2 linked regions of the Pararhizobium capsulatum DSM 1112 genome follow. The protein of the gene in region 1 interacts with the protein of each later gene in a pairwise test. Links are inferred from orthologs where the notes say so. Each region holds a gene or a part of one and is shown on either strand. Other genes may lie near its edges. The genes, in order: QO002_RS00855 and ccmE.

The links.
Region 2: the proteins of QO002_RS00855 (region 1) and ccmE interact in binary tests that used the Escherichia coli proteins (3 or more experiments, as listed by UniProt). The link is inferred for Pararhizobium capsulatum DSM 1112 from one-to-one orthologs.

Annotation. Positions count from the first base shown.
Region 1 is NZ_JAUSVF010000001.1:172,230-181,961, forward strand. Bases 2,616-5,418 are described here. They hold QO002_RS00855 (heme ABC transporter permease), read left to right. Parts: upstream 2,616-3,537; coding sequence 3,538-4,299; downstream 4,300-5,418. Other genes in these bases: ccmB (heme exporter protein CcmB), read left to right, coding at 2,818-3,477; ccmD (heme exporter protein CcmD), read left to right, coding at 4,302-4,469; QO002_RS00865 (DsbE family thiol:disulfide interchange protein), read left to right, coding at 4,466-5,083; QO002_RS00870 (DUF2585 domain-containing protein), read right to left, coding at 5,080-5,418. Also shown: heme ABC exporter ATP-binding protein CcmA, read left to right, coding at 114-752; QO002_RS00840 (hypothetical protein), read right to left, coding at 1,184-1,891; QO002_RS00845 (hypothetical protein), read right to left, coding at 1,913-2,605; more of QO002_RS00870, read right to left, coding at 5,419-5,640; QO002_RS00875 (septation protein A), read right to left, coding at 5,670-6,302; signal recognition particle-docking protein FtsY, read right to left, coding at 6,409-7,962; tRNA (N(6)-L-threonylcarbamoyladenosine(37)-C(2))-methylthiotransferase MtaB, read right to left, coding at 7,978-9,252; dapF (diaminopimelate epimerase), read right to left, coding at 9,249-9,732. UniProt on the Escherichia coli protein: Required for the export of heme to the periplasm for the biogenesis of c-type cytochromes.
Region 2 is NZ_JAUSVF010000001.1:1,801,441-1,811,367, reverse strand. What follows is about bases 4,117-7,114. They hold ccmE (cytochrome c maturation protein CcmE), read right to left. Parts: upstream 5,843-7,114; coding sequence 5,390-5,842; downstream 4,117-5,389. Other genes in these bases: QO002_RS08680 (RT0821/Lpp0805 family surface protein), read right to left, coding at 7,078-7,114; ccmI (c-type cytochrome biogenesis protein CcmI), read right to left, coding at 5,839-6,984; QO002_RS08695 (heme lyase CcmF/NrfE family subunit), read right to left, coding at 4,117-5,393. Also shown: QO002_RS08715 (ATP-binding protein), read right to left, coding at 1-413; QO002_RS08710 (response regulator transcription factor), read right to left, coding at 410-1,111; QO002_RS08705 (Do family serine endopeptidase), read right to left, coding at 1,238-2,800; QO002_RS08700 (cytochrome c-type biogenesis protein), read right to left, coding at 2,944-3,408; more of QO002_RS08695, read right to left, coding at 3,405-4,116; more of QO002_RS08680, read right to left, coding at 7,115-7,515; QO002_RS08675 (sensor histidine kinase), read right to left, coding at 7,739-9,127; QO002_RS08670 (response regulator transcription factor), read right to left, coding at 9,405-9,927. UniProt on the Escherichia coli protein: Heme chaperone required for the biogenesis of c-type cytochromes. Transiently binds heme delivered by CcmC and transfers the heme to apo-cytochromes in a process facilitated by CcmF and CcmH.

The sequences.
Region 1 (9,732 bases):
CCGCTGGCGTGTTGGGGCGGTTATAGATAATTTCTGAGAAACGTGCCAGACCAACATTCCCCAAATTGGGACAATTTTTTTGCATTGCGACGAACGTCGTAAAAGGAAGATGAATGCCCCTCAGCCTCGTCGTCGCGGGACTCGGCGCAAAACGCGGTGAGGACCTGATTTTCAAGGATATTTCCTTTGTTCTCGAAGCCGGCGAAGCCTTGATTATCACGGGTCCGAATGGCTCGGGAAAATCTACCCTTTTGCGCGTCGTCGCGGGCCTGCTGTTGCAGGAAGAAGGCACCGTTTCGGCAACGGGAGGAACCCAGGAATTCGGCCATCCCCGCGAGCTCTGCCATTATCTCGGACACCACAACGGCATGAAGCGTGAACTGACGGTGGAGGAAAATCTCACCTTCTGGAAAAAGTTCATGGGTGATTCGGCAGATGGCACTGGTATGGGCGTTTTCCAGGCAGAAGAGGCCGTCGACTTGCCGGGCATCGGCCACTTGCCCTTTGGCTATCTGTCGGCGGGCCAACAGCGTCGCATTGCTTTCGCCAAGCTGCTCGTAGCCCACCGTCCGGTGTGGATTCTCGACGAGCCGACGGCAGCCCTCGACTCCGCTGCGGACACTTTGTTGGCAAAGTTGATTTCCGCTCACCAAAGGAGTGGCGGCATCGTACTTGCTGCAACGCACCAGCCTCTTGCGCTTCAGAACGCCTCTGAGTTGGCAATGACCGGTTTTATTGGATTGTCTGACTAGAATTTGTCAGGGAAAAGCGGAAACCGTTTTCCCCGAAAAGATAAACGAAAACAAAAGAATCTAGCGAATACCCTGGTTCAATCCGAACCGGACATCCTCTAGATTTACCGAAATCGTGTGGCTATCGGGAGCGATCTGACCTCTCGCGAGTCGACCACCGCAGGTCTGCCCGCGCAGTGTCGACTTCTGTTTCGATAGCCTGAGAAATCTGTTTCGCCTTAGCGACCTTGTCAAAACCTGATAAGCCCGCCGCTCTCGCCAAGGATTCAAACTGAGGCAAGAGGCGACCGGCATCACTTTTGGCAGGTCGGGTTCCAGTCCGTTCCATTTGTTCTGGTTTGACAAGGGCCTTGAGCGTAGCGTCGATATCTAACTCAGGCAACTCTTTGACCACCAGCGCTCGCGGTTCATCGAGCCTCAGGATGCCTGGATTATGTGCGACGATGGCGTTCACCAGCTGTCGGCGCAGTTCGGGGTTTGGCGTCCATATGCTCGTGGAGCTGTCCCCTGGCGGTTTTCATGTCTTCATCCATTATATGCCTGTACGCCAGCGCGACAGCCTTGCATCCGTCGTCGCTTCTTGCCTGCTCCCATTCTTCGGCGTTCACAAACAGGTCGATCGCCAATGATGCCATTGCTTTGATGCTTTCTCTGTCATGAAGGTTATCGAGGTGACCGCACATCTCAAGGACGGCAGCCCCCTGTTCGGCCCCATGCCCTTCCAATACATTCCGGACGATCCGAGTCTGAGCCTCTGGGGTTAGCAATTCAAGCCCGGGCGTGGCCGTTCGTATCCAATCGATTGCGGTGGGATTTGAACCGATATCCCAATTTACGTCATCGAAGATGAGCTCTTGAGGAAAGGTCTTTGCATGCAGGTCGTTCTTCAATCTGCCTGCGGCAGCAATTGTGGAGTAATACCGACCCAAAGCATGAGTTTGGTCATTGATAATGGCATGCGTATTTTTGTTGAGGCGACTAAGAAGGTTAAGATCACGTACAGATTTTCTGTCGTCACCATCATGTGGCGTCGCCAGATCGATGAAGGATTCTGTTGGCAGATCTTTGAGCCCAGCAAAGGCCCTGGAATCGTCAGAAGCATTATCGGTAGTCTTTTTTTCAGGATGGTCTTCAACCATTTCCCCCCTCCACTATTGTCCCTAGCGACCCCGTTCTGCACCTCGCGGCCTCTCGTCATAGTGCCGATCATCTACGCTTTGAGTATGCCTTTCTGACGCGGTTTGTCGCCCTTCCGCTGAAGCAGTCCGCTCGTTCAGGTTCTGAAGACAGTTATCAAGGTTAGCATCGGCTCTCGCCATTTCTGCCAGCCTGCGCCTATCCGCGTCTGTATGGAATTCCGCTGTGTGTTCAAGAGCGTGAAACCTTAAATCCAAATCTCCGTCGTGAGAATATCGTTCGCTTTGCGGGAGGTTTCTTATCTGATCTTCGAAATAGTCCAAAACATTCTTCACAACGAAGGACGCCTGGTGTGGAGTGAGTTTTTCTTTAGTAACCTCAGAAATTATCTGAGCCTGATAATAGCTATTTTCTATGTTTGGTATCTGACCAATTACAAATTTTCTAATTTCCAGAGATTTTATTGGCTCATGATTTTCAGATTTTATACTTTGGGTTATTACACTTTGTGCAAACATTGACCCAAGTTCAATATGCTTATCCATTGCATGATAAAGGGCAGCCTTGTCTTCTTTAGCCAAATTCGAATGCAAATGAGCAAGATCATCGGCTGCCCTGCGCCTTATTGGATGTTCAAATCGATCCGGCATCAAAAATTCATCGAGAATGAGCTTGCCGACCTGTTCGGAAGGAGTTCTTTGTATAGGATCTGGCAAGGTCCACCTCTCCATTCGTAAGAAACCAGGAAGATCAATCCGATTGTAATTATATCTTCCTAAAGTTGCGACTAAGATCGCCTTTCATTTGTAACAGGCCGCTGTAATCTGCAGATTGACCCTTGCTCCCGCTATCGCCGCTTGATTTTTCACGAACCTGATGCTTTTTGCGGTTGAGGCACAGAGCTGTGGCTCCGAGCTAGGAACAGCATTTGATCGCCCTCTTCCTCCGCGACCTGAAACTCTCAACACGATCCGGTGGCGGCGCCCTGATCGGCGTCCTGTTCTTCCTGACGGTCATTGCCGTCGTGCCTTTCGCCGTCGGGCCAGACCTCAACCTGCTTTCGCGCATCGGCCCCGCCATCCTCTGGATCGGCGCCCTGCTCTCCTGCCTTCTCGGCCTTGATCGGCTGTTCCAAGCGGAGCGTGAGGATGGGTCACTCGATCTGATCCTGATGCAGGAAACGCCGCTGGTGCTGACAGTGCTGGTCAAATGTCTCGCCCACTGGACAGCCTCCGGCCTGCCGCTGGTCATTGCCGCCCCGCTGCTCGGCCTGTTCATGAATATGGACGGCACTGCTATCGCCGCAACCATGCTGACGCTTCTGGTCGGCACGCCGGCCATCACCTTCATCGGAGCAGCAGGAGCGGGTATTGCCGTCGCCCTGCCGCGCGGTGGGCTACTCGTTTCGATCCTGGTGTTACCACTTGCCATCCCCGTACTGATCTTCGGTGTCAGCGCGGCCTATGCGGCGGTACAGGACCCAGCCCCGTTCCTGCCACCGCTCCTGATCTTGATCGCCATCACCCTGTTCTTCGCGGTGATTGGCCCCGTCGCGGCGGCGGCGGCGCTGCGTTCCTCGTCAGACTGACAGAAATGTGGTTGACCCCGATCAATTGAAGCAGGAAGCAATCCGCGTTAAAGAACCATCATGACCGACAACAGCCTTGCTATCCGAAAATTCAGCGACCTCGCCAACCCGACGCGGTTCTTGGCGCTATCAGGGCGTATCCTGCCCTGGCTGATCGGCGTAACCGCGCTTTTCTTTGTCGTCGGCCTCTATCTCGCCTTCACCACCGAAGGTGATTACCAACAAGGCGAAACCGTGCGGATCATGTATATCCATGTGCCCGCCGCCTGGCTGTCGATGATGTGTTACACGGTCATGGCCATCTCGGCCCTCGGCACGCTTGTTTGGCGCCATCCGTTGGCCGATGTCTCCGCCAAGGCCGCCGCGCCGATCGGCGCGGCCTTTACGCTGATGGCGCTGATTACCGGCTCGCTCTGGGGCAAGCCGATGTGGGGCACCTGGTGGGTCTGGGATGCGCGGCTCACCTCCGTCTTCGTACTGTTCCTGATGTATCTCGGCCTCATCGCGCTCAACCGGGCGATGGACGAGCCCGGCAAGGCTGCCAAGGTCTGCGCCATCCTCATCCTGATCGGCTTCGTCAACATCCCGATCATCAAGTTTTCGGTCGAGTGGTGGAACACACTGCACCAGCCGGCAAGCGTCATGCGCCTGGGTGGACCGACCATCGATCCCGAATTTCTGCGACCGCTGCTGGTGATGGCGATCGCCTTCACCCTTTTGTTCTTCACCTTGCATATAGCTGCCATGCGCAACGAAATCTTGCGCCGCCGGGTCACAGCACTGCGCCGGCAGGCGGCGCGTAATATTGGCCGGGAGGCTTGAGCATGTCGGGACATCTCGCCTATGTCGCCGCAAGCTACGGCGCTGCCACAATTCTCATTCTGGCTCTGATCGGCTGGGTATTCCTTGACGGTCGCGCACGCCGGAGAGAATTAAAGACGCTCGAAGACGCCGGCATCCGCCGCCGGTCCGAAGGCAAGCCCACATCATGACCGACGAAACCCGGACAACGAACAGCGAAGTCGCGGAACGGCCGAGCAAGGCGCGCTATGTGCTGGCGCTGCTGCCGCTTGCTATCTTTGGAGCCCTTGCCGCCGTGTTCTGGAGCCAGCTCGATTCCGGCCGCGACATCAGCGAAATCCCTTCCGCTCTCATCGGCACGAAAGCCCCGAGCCTCGACATGCCACCGCTCGAAGGCGCGAACCTCAGCGGAGCCCCCATGCCGGCGCTCACCGACGCCGCGATCAAGGGCAAGCTGACGCTCGTCAACATCTGGGCGTCCTGGTGCATTCCCTGTCGCGAGGAAAACCCGATAATCCTCGATCTCGCTAAAGACCCACGCCTGCAAGTCGTCGGCATCAACTACAAGGACAAGACGGGAAACGCGCTGAGCTTCCTCGGCGAACTCGGCAATCCGTTCTCCGCCATCGGCGTTGATCCGCGCGGCAAGGCGGCGATCGACTGGGGTGTCTACGGAATTCCGGAATCCTATCTCGTCGGCGCAGACGGAACGATCCTGTACAAGCGCGTCGGCCCATTCGATGACCGCAGCCTGAAGGAAGGGCTCTTTCCGGCGATTGAAGCCGCGCTGGCAGGCAAGAGCTAGATCCCGCTCTGCCACGCCTTCACGGATTCCAGCGGATAAACCAGCATCAGCACGTTGAGTGTGAGATTGTCGCGGATCAGCCAGCCGGTGAAAAGCTCGAAGACGATAGCGACGGCCACCGTGACCAACACCGGCATACGCCAGGCAAAGAAGAATCCAGCGGCCATGAAGATTGTATCCATTACCGAATTCAGGATGCTGTCGCCGTAATAATCCAGCGAGATGGTCGCCGTTCGGTAGCGGTCGATGATGATGGGCGAATTCTCAAGAAGCTCCCAACCGCTTTCGATCAGCACCGCAAATAGCAGCCGCGCCGCCAGCGGCTTTCCGCGAAACAGCAGGTGCGCAATGCCGTAGAAGATGAAGCCGTGGATGATGTGGGACGGCGTGTACCAATCGGCCAGATGCTGCGAATTACCGGGGCTGTTGACCACCGGTTCGAACAGTTTGACGTAGCCGCAGGTGCAGATCGGCGTGCGGCCCATCCAGTATTGCGCCAATGCCTGAACAATCAGGACAGCGAGACAGACGAGCAGCCAGAGCGTCGTGTGCCGCATCGTCCTGTCATGATTCGGCAAAACGGCGCTCAAGCGTCAGCTTCCTGGTCGAGCGAGTGCTTCATGATCAGCGGCATTTGCGACAGCGTGAAGAGCACGGTGATCGGCATCGTGCCCCAGACCTTGAAGGCCACCCAGAAATCCGTCGAGAAATTGCGCCAGACGACTTCATTCATGATGGCGAGGAACACGAAGAAGATGCCCCAACGGATGGTGAGCTTTCGCCAACCGGCCTCATCCAGCCGAAAGGCAGAATGGAAAACATAGCCGAGCAGCGATTTGCCGAAGAGCAGACCGCCAAGCAGGATGACACCGAACAGCGAATTGACGATGGTCGGCTTCATCTTGATGAAGGTGTCGTTCTGCAGATAGAGCGTCAGAGCGCCAAAAATGAAGACGACGATACCGGAAATCAGCGGCATGATCGGCAGCGTACGGGTGAATATCCACGACACGGTGAGCGCGAGAGCAGTTGCGGCCATGAACAGTCCGGTCGCGATGAAAATCGGACCACCGAGCTCAGTCAGCGCCGGAAAATGCGCGCCCAGCCATTCGCCCCGCGCATTGGCGAAGAAGAACACCACCAGCGGGCCAAGCTCCAGAACCATCTTGAGAAGCGGGCTGATTTCCTTGCGCGGCTTTGCAGCCTCGATAGACGACATTGCAGTTTCCTTGGCAGACAAGCCTTGAGCCCCGGTATGATCGCAATCACGGCGCGATCGGTTTCTCCGGCAATAACATCAGCAAAACGGCAAAACTATATCCGGGTCAATGGGGGATGCCGGCGATCGCCTCGGCAAAATCCCTGGCCTCGAACGGCTCGAGATCATCGACACCCTCGCCGACACCGATGAAATAGACCGGCAGCTTATGCTTGGCCGAGATCGCAACGAGAATGCCGCCCCGCGCGGTACCGTCAAGCTTGGTCATGATCAGGCCGTTGACGCCAGCGACATTGCGGAAAATCTCGACCTGATTGAGGGCGTTCTGGCCTGTCGTCGCGTCGAGCGTCTGCAGCACGGTATGGGGCGCATCCGGATCGAGCTTGCCGAGCACGCGGACGATCTTTTCAAGTTCCGCCATCAGTTCCGTGCGGTTCTGAAGGCGCCCGGCCGTATCGATGATCAGCACGTCGCTCTTCTTCAGCCGCGCCTGCTCGAAAGCTTCATAGGCGAGACCAGCGGCATCAGCGCCGAGTTTCGAGGAAACGATGTCGGAGTTGGTGCGCTCGGCCCAGATTTTCAGCTGCTCGATGGCTGCCGCGCGAAACGTGTCGCCGGCGGCGAGCATGACCTTGAGACCGGCGCCGGAAAGTTTGGCTGCGAGCTTGCCGATGGTCGTCGTCTTGCCAGTGCCGTTGACGCCGACGACGAGGATGACATGCGGCTTGTGGGACAGATCGAGTTGCAACGGCTTGGCGACCGGCGACAGGACCTTGGTGATCTCGGCCGCCATGATGCGCGAGACGTCTTCGCCGGTGACATCCTTGCCGTAGCGCTCGGAGGCCAGCGTATCGGTGATACGAAGCGCCGTTTCGACGCCGAGGTCAGCCTGGATCAGCAGGTCTTCGAGCTCCTGCAGCGTATCGTCGTCCAGCTTGCGCTTGGTGAAGAGCGCGGTGATCTGGCCGGTGAGCTGCGAGGACGTGCGCGCCAGTCCCTGGCGCAGGCGCTGAAACCAGGTGAGCTTCTGTTTGGGCGTTTCGGCGACGGGTTCGATAATAGCAGGGCCGGTGGCAAAACCCTTGGGAAGTGTTGGAGGTGCAACTTGCTCCGTCTGATCTCCCCCGTTGAGGGGGAGATGTCCCGAAGGGACAGAGGGGGTTAAAGCCGCCTCGTCCTCGAGCGTTTCTGTTTCAGGAGTCTCATCCGCGGCCTTAGAGAATGAGGACGGCTCCTCGCCCCCCTCTGCCCTGTCGGGCATCTCCCACTCAAGGGAGGAGATCGCTAGAGGCGCTTCCTCCGTATCCACTGCAGCTTCCGCTTCCAAGAGCGACAACGGCGTGACGCCGAGATCGCCGATCTGCTCCGCGGCAGGCATCGGCAAAACAGCGTCGGCGTCCTCGCTTGCAGTTTCCGCGCTCGCCGCAAGATCATCCGCCGGACCGCCGGCATTCTCCATCTCTTCGGAAAGCACCGGATCGATGGCGAGCGGCAGGTTTTCTTCGCGAGAATGCGGCTCAAGCTCGGCCTCGACGGCGCGGCGTTCGTCCGGCGTGAGCGCGCCTGCCGGAGAAATTTCCTCGGAGACGACAGGCGGTTCGCCCTCGGCGGGCTTGTCCTTGCCGAAGGTGAAAACCCGTTTGATGAAGCTCAGCGCCATTGTCCGTCCGTATCGTCAGGCCGCGTCGGCGGCCGTCAATTGCATTTCGAGATGTCTGCCGTTGTGGCCGGTGATCCGCGCCCACACCATCTCGCGCGGACGAAGGGTCGGCACCGCGACAAGGGTGAAGTTTTCCGTATGGGCCAGCCCGTTGTTCTCTACGAGCAGCCATTGCTGCGTTCCAACCATGCTGTCAAGATGGCCCTGCATTAGCCGAAGTCCAGTGGCGCGCAGCCTTGCCGCCCGTTCCTTGATCACCACACGATCGAGCTGCGGCATGCGGGTGGCCGGCGTTCCCGGGCGGGGGCTGTAGGGGAAGACGTGCAGATGGGCGATGCCGGCCTCTTCCGCGAGGCTTGCGGCATTGGCGAACATCTCCTCGGTCTCCGTCGGAAACCCGGCAATCATGTCCGCTCCGAAACTGACATCCGGACGGAGACGGCGCACATCCTCGACGAAACGCAGCGCATCGGCGCGCAGGTGACGACGCTTCATCCGCTTCAGGATCATGTCGTCGCCGTGCTGCAGCGACAGATGCAGGTGCGGCATGAAGCGCGGCTCGTCGGCGATCAGGTCCATCAGATGCCGGTCGGCCTCGATGCTGTCGATGGAGGAGAGCCGCAGACGACGGATATCCGGCACCTGCTTCAGCAGCGTTTTGGCAAGTAGCCCGAGCGTCGACTGGCCCGGCAGGTCTGCGCCGTAGCTCGTCGCATCCACGCCCGTCAGAACGATCTCGCTGTAGCCGCCTTCGGTCAGCTTGCGCGCCTGATCGACCACGGCGCCCATCGGCACCGAGCGGGAATTGCCGCGACCATAGGGGATGACGCAGAAGGTGCAGCGATGATCGCAACCGTTCTGCACCTGAACGAAAGCCCGGACGTGGCCTTCGATCAGCTTCACCATCTGCGGCGCGGTCTCGCGCACGCTCATGATGTCGTTGACGCGAAGCTTTTCTTCCGCCGAAACGCCGAAATCCGGCAGCGCGCGGTAGGAGGCGCGCTTCAGCTTCTCCTCGTTGCCGAGAACGGCATCGACCTCCGGCATTTCGGCAAAGGTCTGCTTTTCCGTCTGGGCCGCGCAGCCGGTGACGATGATGCGGGCATGGGGATTTTCGCGGCGCGCGCGACGGATCGCCTGGCGGGCCTGGCGCACGGCCTCGCCGGTGACGGCGCAGGTGTTGACGAGAATGGCGTTGTTCAGCCCCGCCTTCTCGGCCTCGCTGCGCATGACTTCGGATTCGTAGGTGTTGAGACGACAGCCGAAGGTTATGACGTCAACGCCGCTCACAGCGCCCGCGCCTCGGCCGGCTCCTCGCGGCTGAAGACGCCGGTTTGCGGATCGACCGTTCCGGACCATTCCCATTCTGCCGGGCCGGTCATGATCACATGATCATCACGCTCGCGCCACTCGATCGAAAGAATGCCGGGCGGCGTGGCGCTGGCAACGCGGATCGTGACATCGCGTCCCGTACGCCCGGTACGCGCCGCACTGACGGCGGCAGCGCAAGCGGCGGAACCACATGCGAGCGTGAGGCCTGCGCCGCGCTCCCATGTGCGAGTATTAAGCGAGGTCGCAGATGTGACTTGCGCCAGCGTGATATTGGCGCGCTCGGGAAACATCGGATGGTTCTCGAGCAGCGGGCCGAAGCGTTCGAGATCGAACGACATGACGTCACGATCGACCCAGAAGATCGCGTGCGGATTGCCCATCGACATGACCGAGGGCGAATGCAGGATCGGATCGTCGATCGGCCCGATCTGCAGCTCG
Region 2 (9,927 bases), 1.6 Mb from region 1 along the record:
AGGACATGGGCGAGCGCCACATGCGCCTCCTTCCGGCTTTCGTCGGTGTAGCGTTGATAGCGAAACGCCTGGCCCGTCCACCCCTCGTGATCGAGCAATCCGGGCTCGAGCGAGGCGACGTTGCCGGCGAGGATTTCGCCGGTCGGCCCGGCGATCACGTAGAGATTAGCCCCGGGCTGGCGGGCGCGACGTTCAAGCGTGCGCAACAGGCCATTGACGCCGGCCCTGTTGTAGATCGTCTCGATCTGCTCCACTTCAGCGTTCACGGCATCGCGCGTCTGCTGCTCAAGCAGACGCTGCGACATCGCCGTCACGTAGATGACCAGAAAAGCGGCACAGAGAGAAAACAGGATGAGATAGACCGCCGAAAGGCGAACTGCTGTCGTGCGGAAAAGAACGCGCAGCCGGCTCATCCGTCAGCTCGCGCCTCATCCTTGATCATGTAGCCCGCCCCGCGCACGGTGCGCAGCAGCGGCGCATCGAAATCCTTCTCAATCTTGGAGCGCAGCCGCGATACGTGCACGTCGATGACGTTGGTCTGAGGATCGAAATGATAGTCCCAGACATTCTCCAGAAGCATGGTGCGCGTAACCACCTGCCCCGAATTCTTCATCAGATATTCGAGCAACCGGAATTCACGCGGCTGTAGAACGATCTCCTTGCCTTGCCGGCGAACGGTATGGGACAGCCGGTCGAGCTCGAGATCGCCGACCCGATAGACCATATCCTGTTCCGGCGCGCCCTTGCGGCGACCGAGGACCTCGACGCGCGCCAGCAATTCGTTGAACGAGTAAGGTTTCGGAAGATAGTCATCGCCGCCCGCGCGAAGACCGGTGACACGGTCATCGACTTGGCCGAGTGCTGAGAGGATGAGAACCGGTGTATGGATACCCTTGCGCCGCAGTTCGGAAATCACCGACAGCCCGTCGCGTCGCGGCAGCATGCGGTCGATCACCAGCACGTCGTAGGCATTTTCACTGGCCATGAACAGCCCGCTTTCGCCATCACTGGCGTGGTCCGATACGATACCGGCCTCGCGAAAGGCTTTGGCAAGATAGGCGGCGGCTTCGAGATCGTCTTCGATAATCAGAATCTTCATACGGGTGACCATAGTCCCGGACCCTCACCTTTCACAACCGGCTTTGCCTGCGCCTTTGACAGCGAGGTTATCGGCGAAACGAAAGGCGCCGCGAAACCTTTCGGTCTCGCGGCGCGATACGCTTTAGAGCTGCGCGCCTCAGCCCTGGTCGATCGGCAGGGCGACGAAGCGGCTGGCGTTGTCCGCCTCGATCTGGAACAGCGCCTTGCTGCGACCGTCCTTCTTGGCGGCCTCGATCACCTTGAGGATGTCGTCAGCCGACTTGACCTCCTGGTTGTTGACCGAGACGATCTTCTCGCCTTCCTTCAGGCCGCGATCGCTGGCGTCCGAGTCCGGATCGACAGAGGCGATCGTGACACCATTGCCGTCATCGGAGGGGGCAACAGTTACACCGAGGTCGGCGAGTGCCTTCTCGCTGGCGGGTGCCTGATCTTCCTGCTGCTGTTCCGGATCGGCTGCGGCTTCCTGAGTGTCGGCCGGCAGGGTGCCGATTTCCAGCTTGACGCTGATCGACTTGCCGTCACGCCACAGGGCGACATCGACGGTTGTTCCGGGACGCATCGTCGCGATCTTGCGGGCAAGCTCGCGCGGACCCTTGATCGGATCGCCATTGACGGCGGTGACGACGTCACCCTTCTTGATGCCAGCCTTTTCACCGGGCGATCCGGCCTGGGGTTCGACGACAAGCGCCCCGCTGGCCTCTGCCAGACCGAGCGAGTCGGCGATGTCCTTGTTGACCGGCTGGATCTGCACGCCGAGCCAGCCGCGCGAGACCGAGCCATCCTTCATCAGGTCGGCAACGACATCCTTGGCAACCGAGGCCGGGATCGCGAAGGCGATACCGACATTGCCGCCGGAAGGCGAGAAGATCGCGGTGTTGATGCCGACAACTTCGCCAGAGAGGTTGAAGGTCGGGCCGCCCGAGTTACCACGGTTCACGGCCGCATCAACCTGCAGGTAGTCGTCGTATGGGCCGGAGCCGATATCACGGCCGCGAGCCGAAACGATGCCCGACGTCACCGTACCGCCAAGACCGAAAGGATTGCCGACGGCAACGACCCAGTCGCCAACGCGAACCTTGCTGTCGTCAGCCCAGTTTACGTAGGTGAACTTGCGCTTGTCATCGACCTTCAGCACGGCCAGATCGGTGCGGCTGTCCTTGCCGATTAGCTTGGCATCAAGCTCTGTACCGTCGTTGAGAACGACCGTAAACGCAGAACCGTCGGAAACGACGTGATTGTTGGTAACGAGGTAGCCATCTTCGGTGATGAAGAAGCCGGAGCCCTGCGAGGTCGGACGCAGGCGGCCGGGGCCGGGCTTGCCGAGATGCGGACGGTCACGCTCAGCGTGGCGATCGCCACCACCGTTCGGGCCACCGAATTCACGGAAGAAACGCTTCAGCGGATGATCGTCCGGCAGTTCATCAAAGCCGGGACCGCCGAAGTCGAAGCTGAAGCCGTTGGACGCGTCGTCGGAAACAGGATTGGCGCGCGACTGGACACGAACCGAAACGACGGCCGGCGAAACGGCGTCGACTACGTCGGCAAAGCTCGGAACCTGCGGGGCTTCAACCTTGACCGGAGCGGCAAAGGAATGGGTGATGGCAGCGGGGATACCCGTCGACAGCATGACCGCCGCAAGACCGGCCACGGTCGATGTCTTCAACACGGTTTTCAGGGAGGGGCGCGAGGGCTTGAACATCGAATTTGCCTTTTCTCTTCTGGAACAGATCGCGAGGGGAAAGCGATCGTTGAGATAAGAAATAGGCGCAGCCACCTTACCGATGCGTGTCCGCCGAATGAATTTTTGGTAATGTTCGAACGGGCGAAAAATAATCCGCGATATCAGGTGGTTTCGTCCTTGAGCAACGCGTCGAGACGCGCCTTTTCATCGGAAGTCAGCGCGGTTCCGGTTATCTTTCCGGTCCTGCGACGCGCGGCAAGAGCCATTGCGATGGCGCCGATAACCAGCAAGGCCACGGGCGTTCCCCAAAGAACAAGCGTCTTGGTTTCAAAGCGTGGCTTCAGAAGGACGAATTCGCCGTAGCGGGACACGACATAGGCGATCACCTGCTCGTCACTATCGCCACCGGCAATGCGCTCCCGCACGAGTACTCTCAGATCTTTGGCGAGCTCGGCATTGGAATCGTCAATCGACTGGTTCTGGCAAACCATGCAGCGCAGTTGGCCGGAAAGCGCGCGGGCGCGCGCCTCGAGCGCCGGGTCCTTCATCACCTCATCCGGATTGACGGCAAATGCCGGCGCCGCCAACAGAAGGACGATCAGGGCAAGGATAGACCGACGCATCATTCGGCCGGCTCCAGGACAAGTTTCGGTTGCGGCTTCGCCTTCTTCGGCACCCCAACGCGGAGGCGCCTATCGCTGAGTGAAATAGCTCCACCAATCATCATCAGCACTGCCCCACCCCAGATGCAGAGGATAAACGGCTTCCACCAGATGCGTATCACCATCGCACCATCGGGCGCGGGATCGCCGAGCGAAACATAGAGTTGACTGGTGCCGAAGGTGCGGATACCCGCCTCCGTCGTCGGCATGCGACGTGCCGTGTAGATGCGCTTGGAGGACCAGAAGTCGCTCACCACGACACCGCCGCTCAGGATGTCGAAATGCGCGGACTCTTCCGTGAAGTTCGGCCCGTTGCCTTCGCGCATTCCGTCAAAACGCAGCGTAAAACCGCCCGCCTCGACCGTCGTGCCCGGCTTCATCTCGACGATCGTCTCCGTCTCGTAGGCAGTGACCGCCACGATCCCTATCAGCGTGACGCCAACGCCGGCGTGGGCAAGCGTTGTTCCGAAGGAGGAACGCGGCAGGCCCTTCAGCCGCGCCCACGCAGTTGCCAATGGCAACCTCCCGATCCCGGCACGCAAAACCAGATCGGTCAGAGAACCCGCAATCAGATAAATGCCCAAGCCGATACCGGCAGCCGCCATCACCGGCCCGCCATAGCGCGCATAGAACACACCGAGAGCAACCGCCAGCCCAAGCCCGATTGCCGCAAAGAGCCGCTGTGCCGCTCCAAGCAAATCGCCGCGCTTCCAGGCAAGCAAGGGTCCAAATGGAACCGCCAGCAGCAGCGGCAGCATCAGCAACCCGAAAGTCATGTTGAAGAACGGCGGTCCGACCGAAATCTTGGCGCCGGTCAATGCCTCCAGCGCCAGTGGATAGAGCGTTCCGGTGAGAACCGTTGCCGCCGCTGTCGTCAGGATGAGATTGTTATAGACCAACGCCCCTTCTCTCGAAATCGGAGCAAACAGGCCACCCGCTTTGAGCCGCACAGCCCTGAAAGCAAACAGCGAGAGCGCACCACCGATAAAGAGCACGAGAATGACGAGGATGAAAATGCCGCGGGTCGGATCATTGGCAAACGCGTGGACCGAGGTCAGCACCCCGGATCGCACAAGGAACGTTCCAAGCAGCGACAGGGAGAAGGTCAGGATCGCCAGAAGCACCGTCCATATCTTCAAGGCCTCCCGCTTTTCCATCACCAGCGCCGAGTGAAGCAATGCCGTGCCCGCAAGCCACGGCATGAAGGATGCGTTTTCGACCGGATCCCAGAACCACCAGCCACCCCAACCGAGTTCGTAGTAAGCCCAGTAGGACCCCATGGCGATACCGGCTGTCAGAAATGTCCAGGCGGCCAGCGTCCAGGGCCTCACCCAGCGCGCCCATGCCGCGTCAATCCGGCCGTCGATCAGCGCGGCCACCGCAAAGGAAAAACAAACCGAAAACCCGACATAGCCGAGATAAAGCAGTGGCGGATGGATCGCGAGACCCACATCCTGGAGGACCGGATTGAGATCGCGGCCTTCGCCCGGCGCCGGCATCAGCCGGTTAAATGGGTTCGAGGTCAACAGGATGAACAAACTGAAGGCGGTGGCAATCCAGGCCTGCACGCCGAGCACATTTGCCCGCAACGTATCCGGCAGATTGCGGCCAAAGACCGCCACAAGCGCGGAGAACAACGTCAGGATCAGCAGCCAGAGCAGCATCGAGCCTTCGTGGTTCCCCCAGACACCCGAATATTTATAGAGCAGCGGGATCATCGAGTGGGAGTTCTCCCACACGTTCGCCACCGAGAAATCGGACGTCACATGCGCATAGGTCAAAACCGCAAAGGAAAGCGCCACCAGTGCAAAGCTTGTGATTGCAGCGGTCGTGCCACTCTGCATCAGTGACCGCTCGCCCCGCCAGGCGCCGATAACAGGCAGCAGCGACTGCAGGATCGAGGTCGCAAGCGCCAGTACCAGCGCATAATGACCGAACTCGATAATCATCGGATCGTCTCCTTGCCGCCGAGCGAAACGCCCTGGGCCTTCAACCTGTCGGCCACGTCCTTCGGCATGTAGGTCTCATCATGCTTGGCAAGAACGGTATCAGCAACAAAGAGCTTGCCACCGGCATCAAAAGCACCTTCCGCCACGACCCCCTGGCCTTCGCGGAAAAGGTCCGGCAGAATTCCGGTATAACTTACGGGTACAGTGCTGATCGTGTCGGTAACCACAAAGCTGATCGTCGTACCCTCGCCACGTTTGACAGAGCCGTCTTCCACCAGCCCCCCCAGGCGAATGCGCGTTCCAGGTGCAAGCGTGGTCTTCTCAAGATCGCCCGGCACATAGAAATAGGCCACCGACTGGCTGAAGGCGAACATCACGAGCAGCACGGCTGCCAGGATGAAACCGACACCGCCGCAAATAACTGCCAGTCTCTTCTGCTTCCGGGTCATTTCACATCCTTGTCGGCGGAAAGGCCGAGTTCGCGGGCAAGCGCCAGCAGGCCGCGCCCCTCCTGGCTTTCCGCAGGAAACACCGCAAGTCCGCGGCGCAATGCCTCGCTCGCATCAGCCTTTCGGTCGAGCACGGTGTAGGAACGAATGATCCGCATCCAGCCTTCGAAATTATTGGGGTCCTGCTCCAGCTTTTCAGCAAGATTGGAGACCATGCCCTCGATCATCGCGTTGCGATCGGAACCGCTCATCGTCTGGGCAGCAGCAACATCCGCTTGCGTCGGATTGCCGGGTGCGCTCTGCGCACGCTCCCCCATCACTGCAGCGCCTTGCAATTCTGCCAGATGGCTGTTGACGAGTGGCAACCAAGGCGCTTCGGCCGGTGACGAGCGCACGAGCGCTTCAAAAGCGTTGCGGGCTTCCTCGGTCTTGCCCTGCTGCTTCAGACCCAGCGCCAGATAATATTCGGAGCGCGGGTCATCCGGCTCGATCGCCAGAGACTGCTTCAATGCCGCTTGGGCATCGACAGTCACCAACCCACCCGAAAGTGCAATCAGGCTCTCGGCATAGCCGCCCAGCCGGGCTGGAGTGGGCCCAAGAATCCGGATCGCATTCTGATATGCCGCGCCTGCGTCTTCCACCCGGCCTTCCCGAAAGTAGATCGGCGCCAGCAGGTCCCATCCCGCCCCGTCTTCGGGGTTCTTGACAAGATGCTGCTCAGCCTTGGCAACCAGAATGTTGATATCGTCGCCGGGGTTGGCAAGGCGAGCGGCGAGCGGCGCATCCGGCATGTCCGGACGCCCCGTCGCCAAGTAAAGACAGAGCCCCGTTAGCGGCAGAAAGACGATAACTGCAGCCTGTGCAATCCGGTTTGCCCGGCGCCTGGCAACAGGTGCAGCCATCTTGACGGCATCGCTTGCCACGAGCAACCGCCGCGCCACTTCAGCGCGTGCAAACTCGGCTTCGTCTCCGGAAATCAGACCATTGGCCGTGTCACGCTTCAGCTCGGCCAGCTGGTCGCGATAGACCTCGACATCGTGGGATTGCGGAATTTCGGTGCGCGCATCCGCCCGCATCAGCGGCAGAAGCAGAACGGCGGCGACAGCCGCCGTCAGGATGGGAACGAGGATCCAGAACAGCATGTGCGATCAATTACTATGCGCACCCCGGCTTTCCAACTGGAAAACCAGTTCTGGTCGAAATTTGAGGCGTTTCGCCGCAAGAGGACGTAATCGTCAGGTAAGAGGCGTCCAGCTGCCATCGCCGTTGCGGCAGGCCACGCCACGCGCAACATTGTCCTGCCCTTTGACCGAGACTGTGTGGCTGTACTGGCGGCAGTTCTGGGAACCAACCTGATAGGGGGCTGTCGCCACGACCGAACCACTGACGCCCGAGCCCTGCCACACGACAGGTTGACCGCCCGGCGCCGCCTCAAGCGCGCGATACTCGGCCTCAAGCGCGCGCTGGCGATCGGCCTTGCTCAAGGAAAGGTTGCTCTCGTGCCCGACGATGCCGCCGCCGAGGGCGGCGATATAGGATGCTGACCCGGCAGCGACCTGCGTGCTGCCCACTGCCCCAGTCGATGCGCAGCTGCCGAGCAGCAATGCGCAGCCCGCAAGCACAACACCTGCTCTTGCGGTCGCGGAAAGGGTCAAGCAGACGTTCTGGTTCATGATGCGGGACTATCCAGCTCTCGCGTTTGCGTCGTGTTCATCATCGCGCTTCCACTCTTCTGGGCCAAAGCACGACTCCGTGACTCCCGTCTTTTTTGCATTTGCTCAGCAGGCAGGCAACCTTTGATCCTTGGGGGTGCCGTATTCGCACAAGCTTTTGCTTATTTTGCAGACAACCCTGTCAAAAAAGTCACGTTTGTTTTGCAGTGCGGGTGAATAAAGCTCAGCTTACGCCCGGTAAAATGAGCTGCGCTCTCAGGCCACCGATTTCCGCACGAGAGAGCCCGAGCTTGCCGTGATACTCACCGGCAATTTCCTTGACGATAGACAGGCCGAGCCCGGTTCCCGGTTTGCTTTCATCAAGCCGCTTGCCCCGCTTGATGGCAATGGCGATCTGTTCCGGCTCAAGCCCCGGCCCGTCATCCTCAACATCGATCGTGACCCAGTGCCGCCGACCGGGATCGCTGCCATGCACGTTTTCCGGAGCCGGCTGCGCGATGATATGGACCTGTGCGCCAGCATAGCGGGCGGCGTTGTCCAGCAGGTTACCAATCGTTTCCTCAACGTCCTGCTGTTCCATCGCCAGCATCAACCCGGGTGCAGATACGGAAAATTCGAAGTTCTTGTCGGGATGAAGCCGTCGCATGACCCTGACGAGCCGCTCCAGCGCAGGCTCAACCTCGGTACGCGCCAGCACGCTTTCCCTCTGGGCCGCAATACGGGCACGGTTCAGATAGGATTGCACCTGCATCTGCATGGCATCAGCTTGATTCCTGACGAGATCGCCATGCGGCGCTTCCAGCACCCGCGCCTCATTGATCAACACCGCGATCGGCGTCTTCAGCGAATGGGCGAGATTGCCGACCTGCATGCGCGCTCGCTCGATGATCCGCCGGTTGCTCTCAATCAGAGCATTGACCTCGCTTGCCAGCGGCTGAATTTCGCGCGGAAAATCGCCGTCGAGCCGCTCACTTTCGCCGGCCCGGATTTTTTCCAGCGAACGTCGTGCCTGGTCAAGAGGTCGTAACCCGAACAGGATTGCCAGCGCATTCATGCCGAGACCACCGAAACCGAAGATGGACAAGGCAAGATAAAGATTGCGGTTGAAGTCGTTGATATCGCTTTCCAAAACATCGCGATTGCCCGCAACGCGAAAGCGGGCCGTATGTCCCTGGATATCGAGAACGACTTCCGTTTCCGCCACCTCCACCGAATTGCCGAACGAATCCGTCGTCGTATAAAAGCGTTCATAGCGAATGTCGAACGGCACTTCGTCCACACTAGGGATCGGCAATTTGCCGTTGCCCAGCGATGTCGACATCAGCGTCGGCGTATCGAACTCACCGATTGGCTCGACGATCCAGTACCAACCTGTCTGGGGTTGCGAGAACCGCAGGTCGCCCAGCTGCGGACTGCCCGCCAGGACGGATTTGTCGTTGACGACCACCGAGTTGATAACGTTGTAAAGCTGCGCGCGCAAAAGATCTTGAAAGCCGCGCTCGGATCCCTGCCGATAGAGGGTGGAGATGACCACGCCGATTACGACCAGAGCAGCGACGGCCCAGATGGTCGAAACGAGAAGAACGCGCGCCGTCAGCGATTGCGGTTTCAGCATATCCGGTCACACCCGGTTTGCTCCCTCTTCTCCCCGGCGGGGAGTATGTGGCGGGCAGCGCTGAATGAGGGGGCGGGCTGGTTGGGCCGCACAATACCCCCCTCTGCCCTGTCGGGCATCTCCCCCTCAAGGGGGGAGATCGACACGAGGCCGCCTCTCGCTCCCCATCTTCCCCCTTGAGGGGGGTATGTCACGAAGTGACAGAGGGGGGTAAAACCATCCGAAGGCACCGTCCGAAACCTGATATCCCCACCGCCTCGCATATCGGCTCCGATCAGGACTTGGCGCTCTTGTCTGCCAACGCGCCGGCGCCCGGCGGCTGCATGCGATAACCGAGCCCACGCACAGTTTCGATCAGGTCGTTACCGATCTTCTTGCGCAGGCGTCCGACGAAAACCTCGATCGTATTGGAATCACGGTCGAAATCCTGATCGTACATGTGCTCGACCAGCTCCGTGCGTGACACGGCCTGGCCCATATGGTGCATGAGGTAAGAGAGAAGGCGGAATTCGTGGGACGTCAGCTTCAGCTGAACCCCGTCTACCGTCGCCTTCGAAGCCTTGGTATCGAGCCTGACGGGTCCACAGACGATCTCGGAGCTCGCATGACCTGCCGCACGCCGGATCAGTGCGCGGATACGGGCCAGCACCTCCTCGACATGGAAGGGCTTGGCCACATAGTCATCGGCCCCGGCATCGATCCCCGAAACCTTGTCGCTCCAGCGATCGCGCGCCGTCAGGATCAGCACCGGCATGACCTTGCCGGCACCGCGCCATTTTTCCAGAACGGTAATGCCG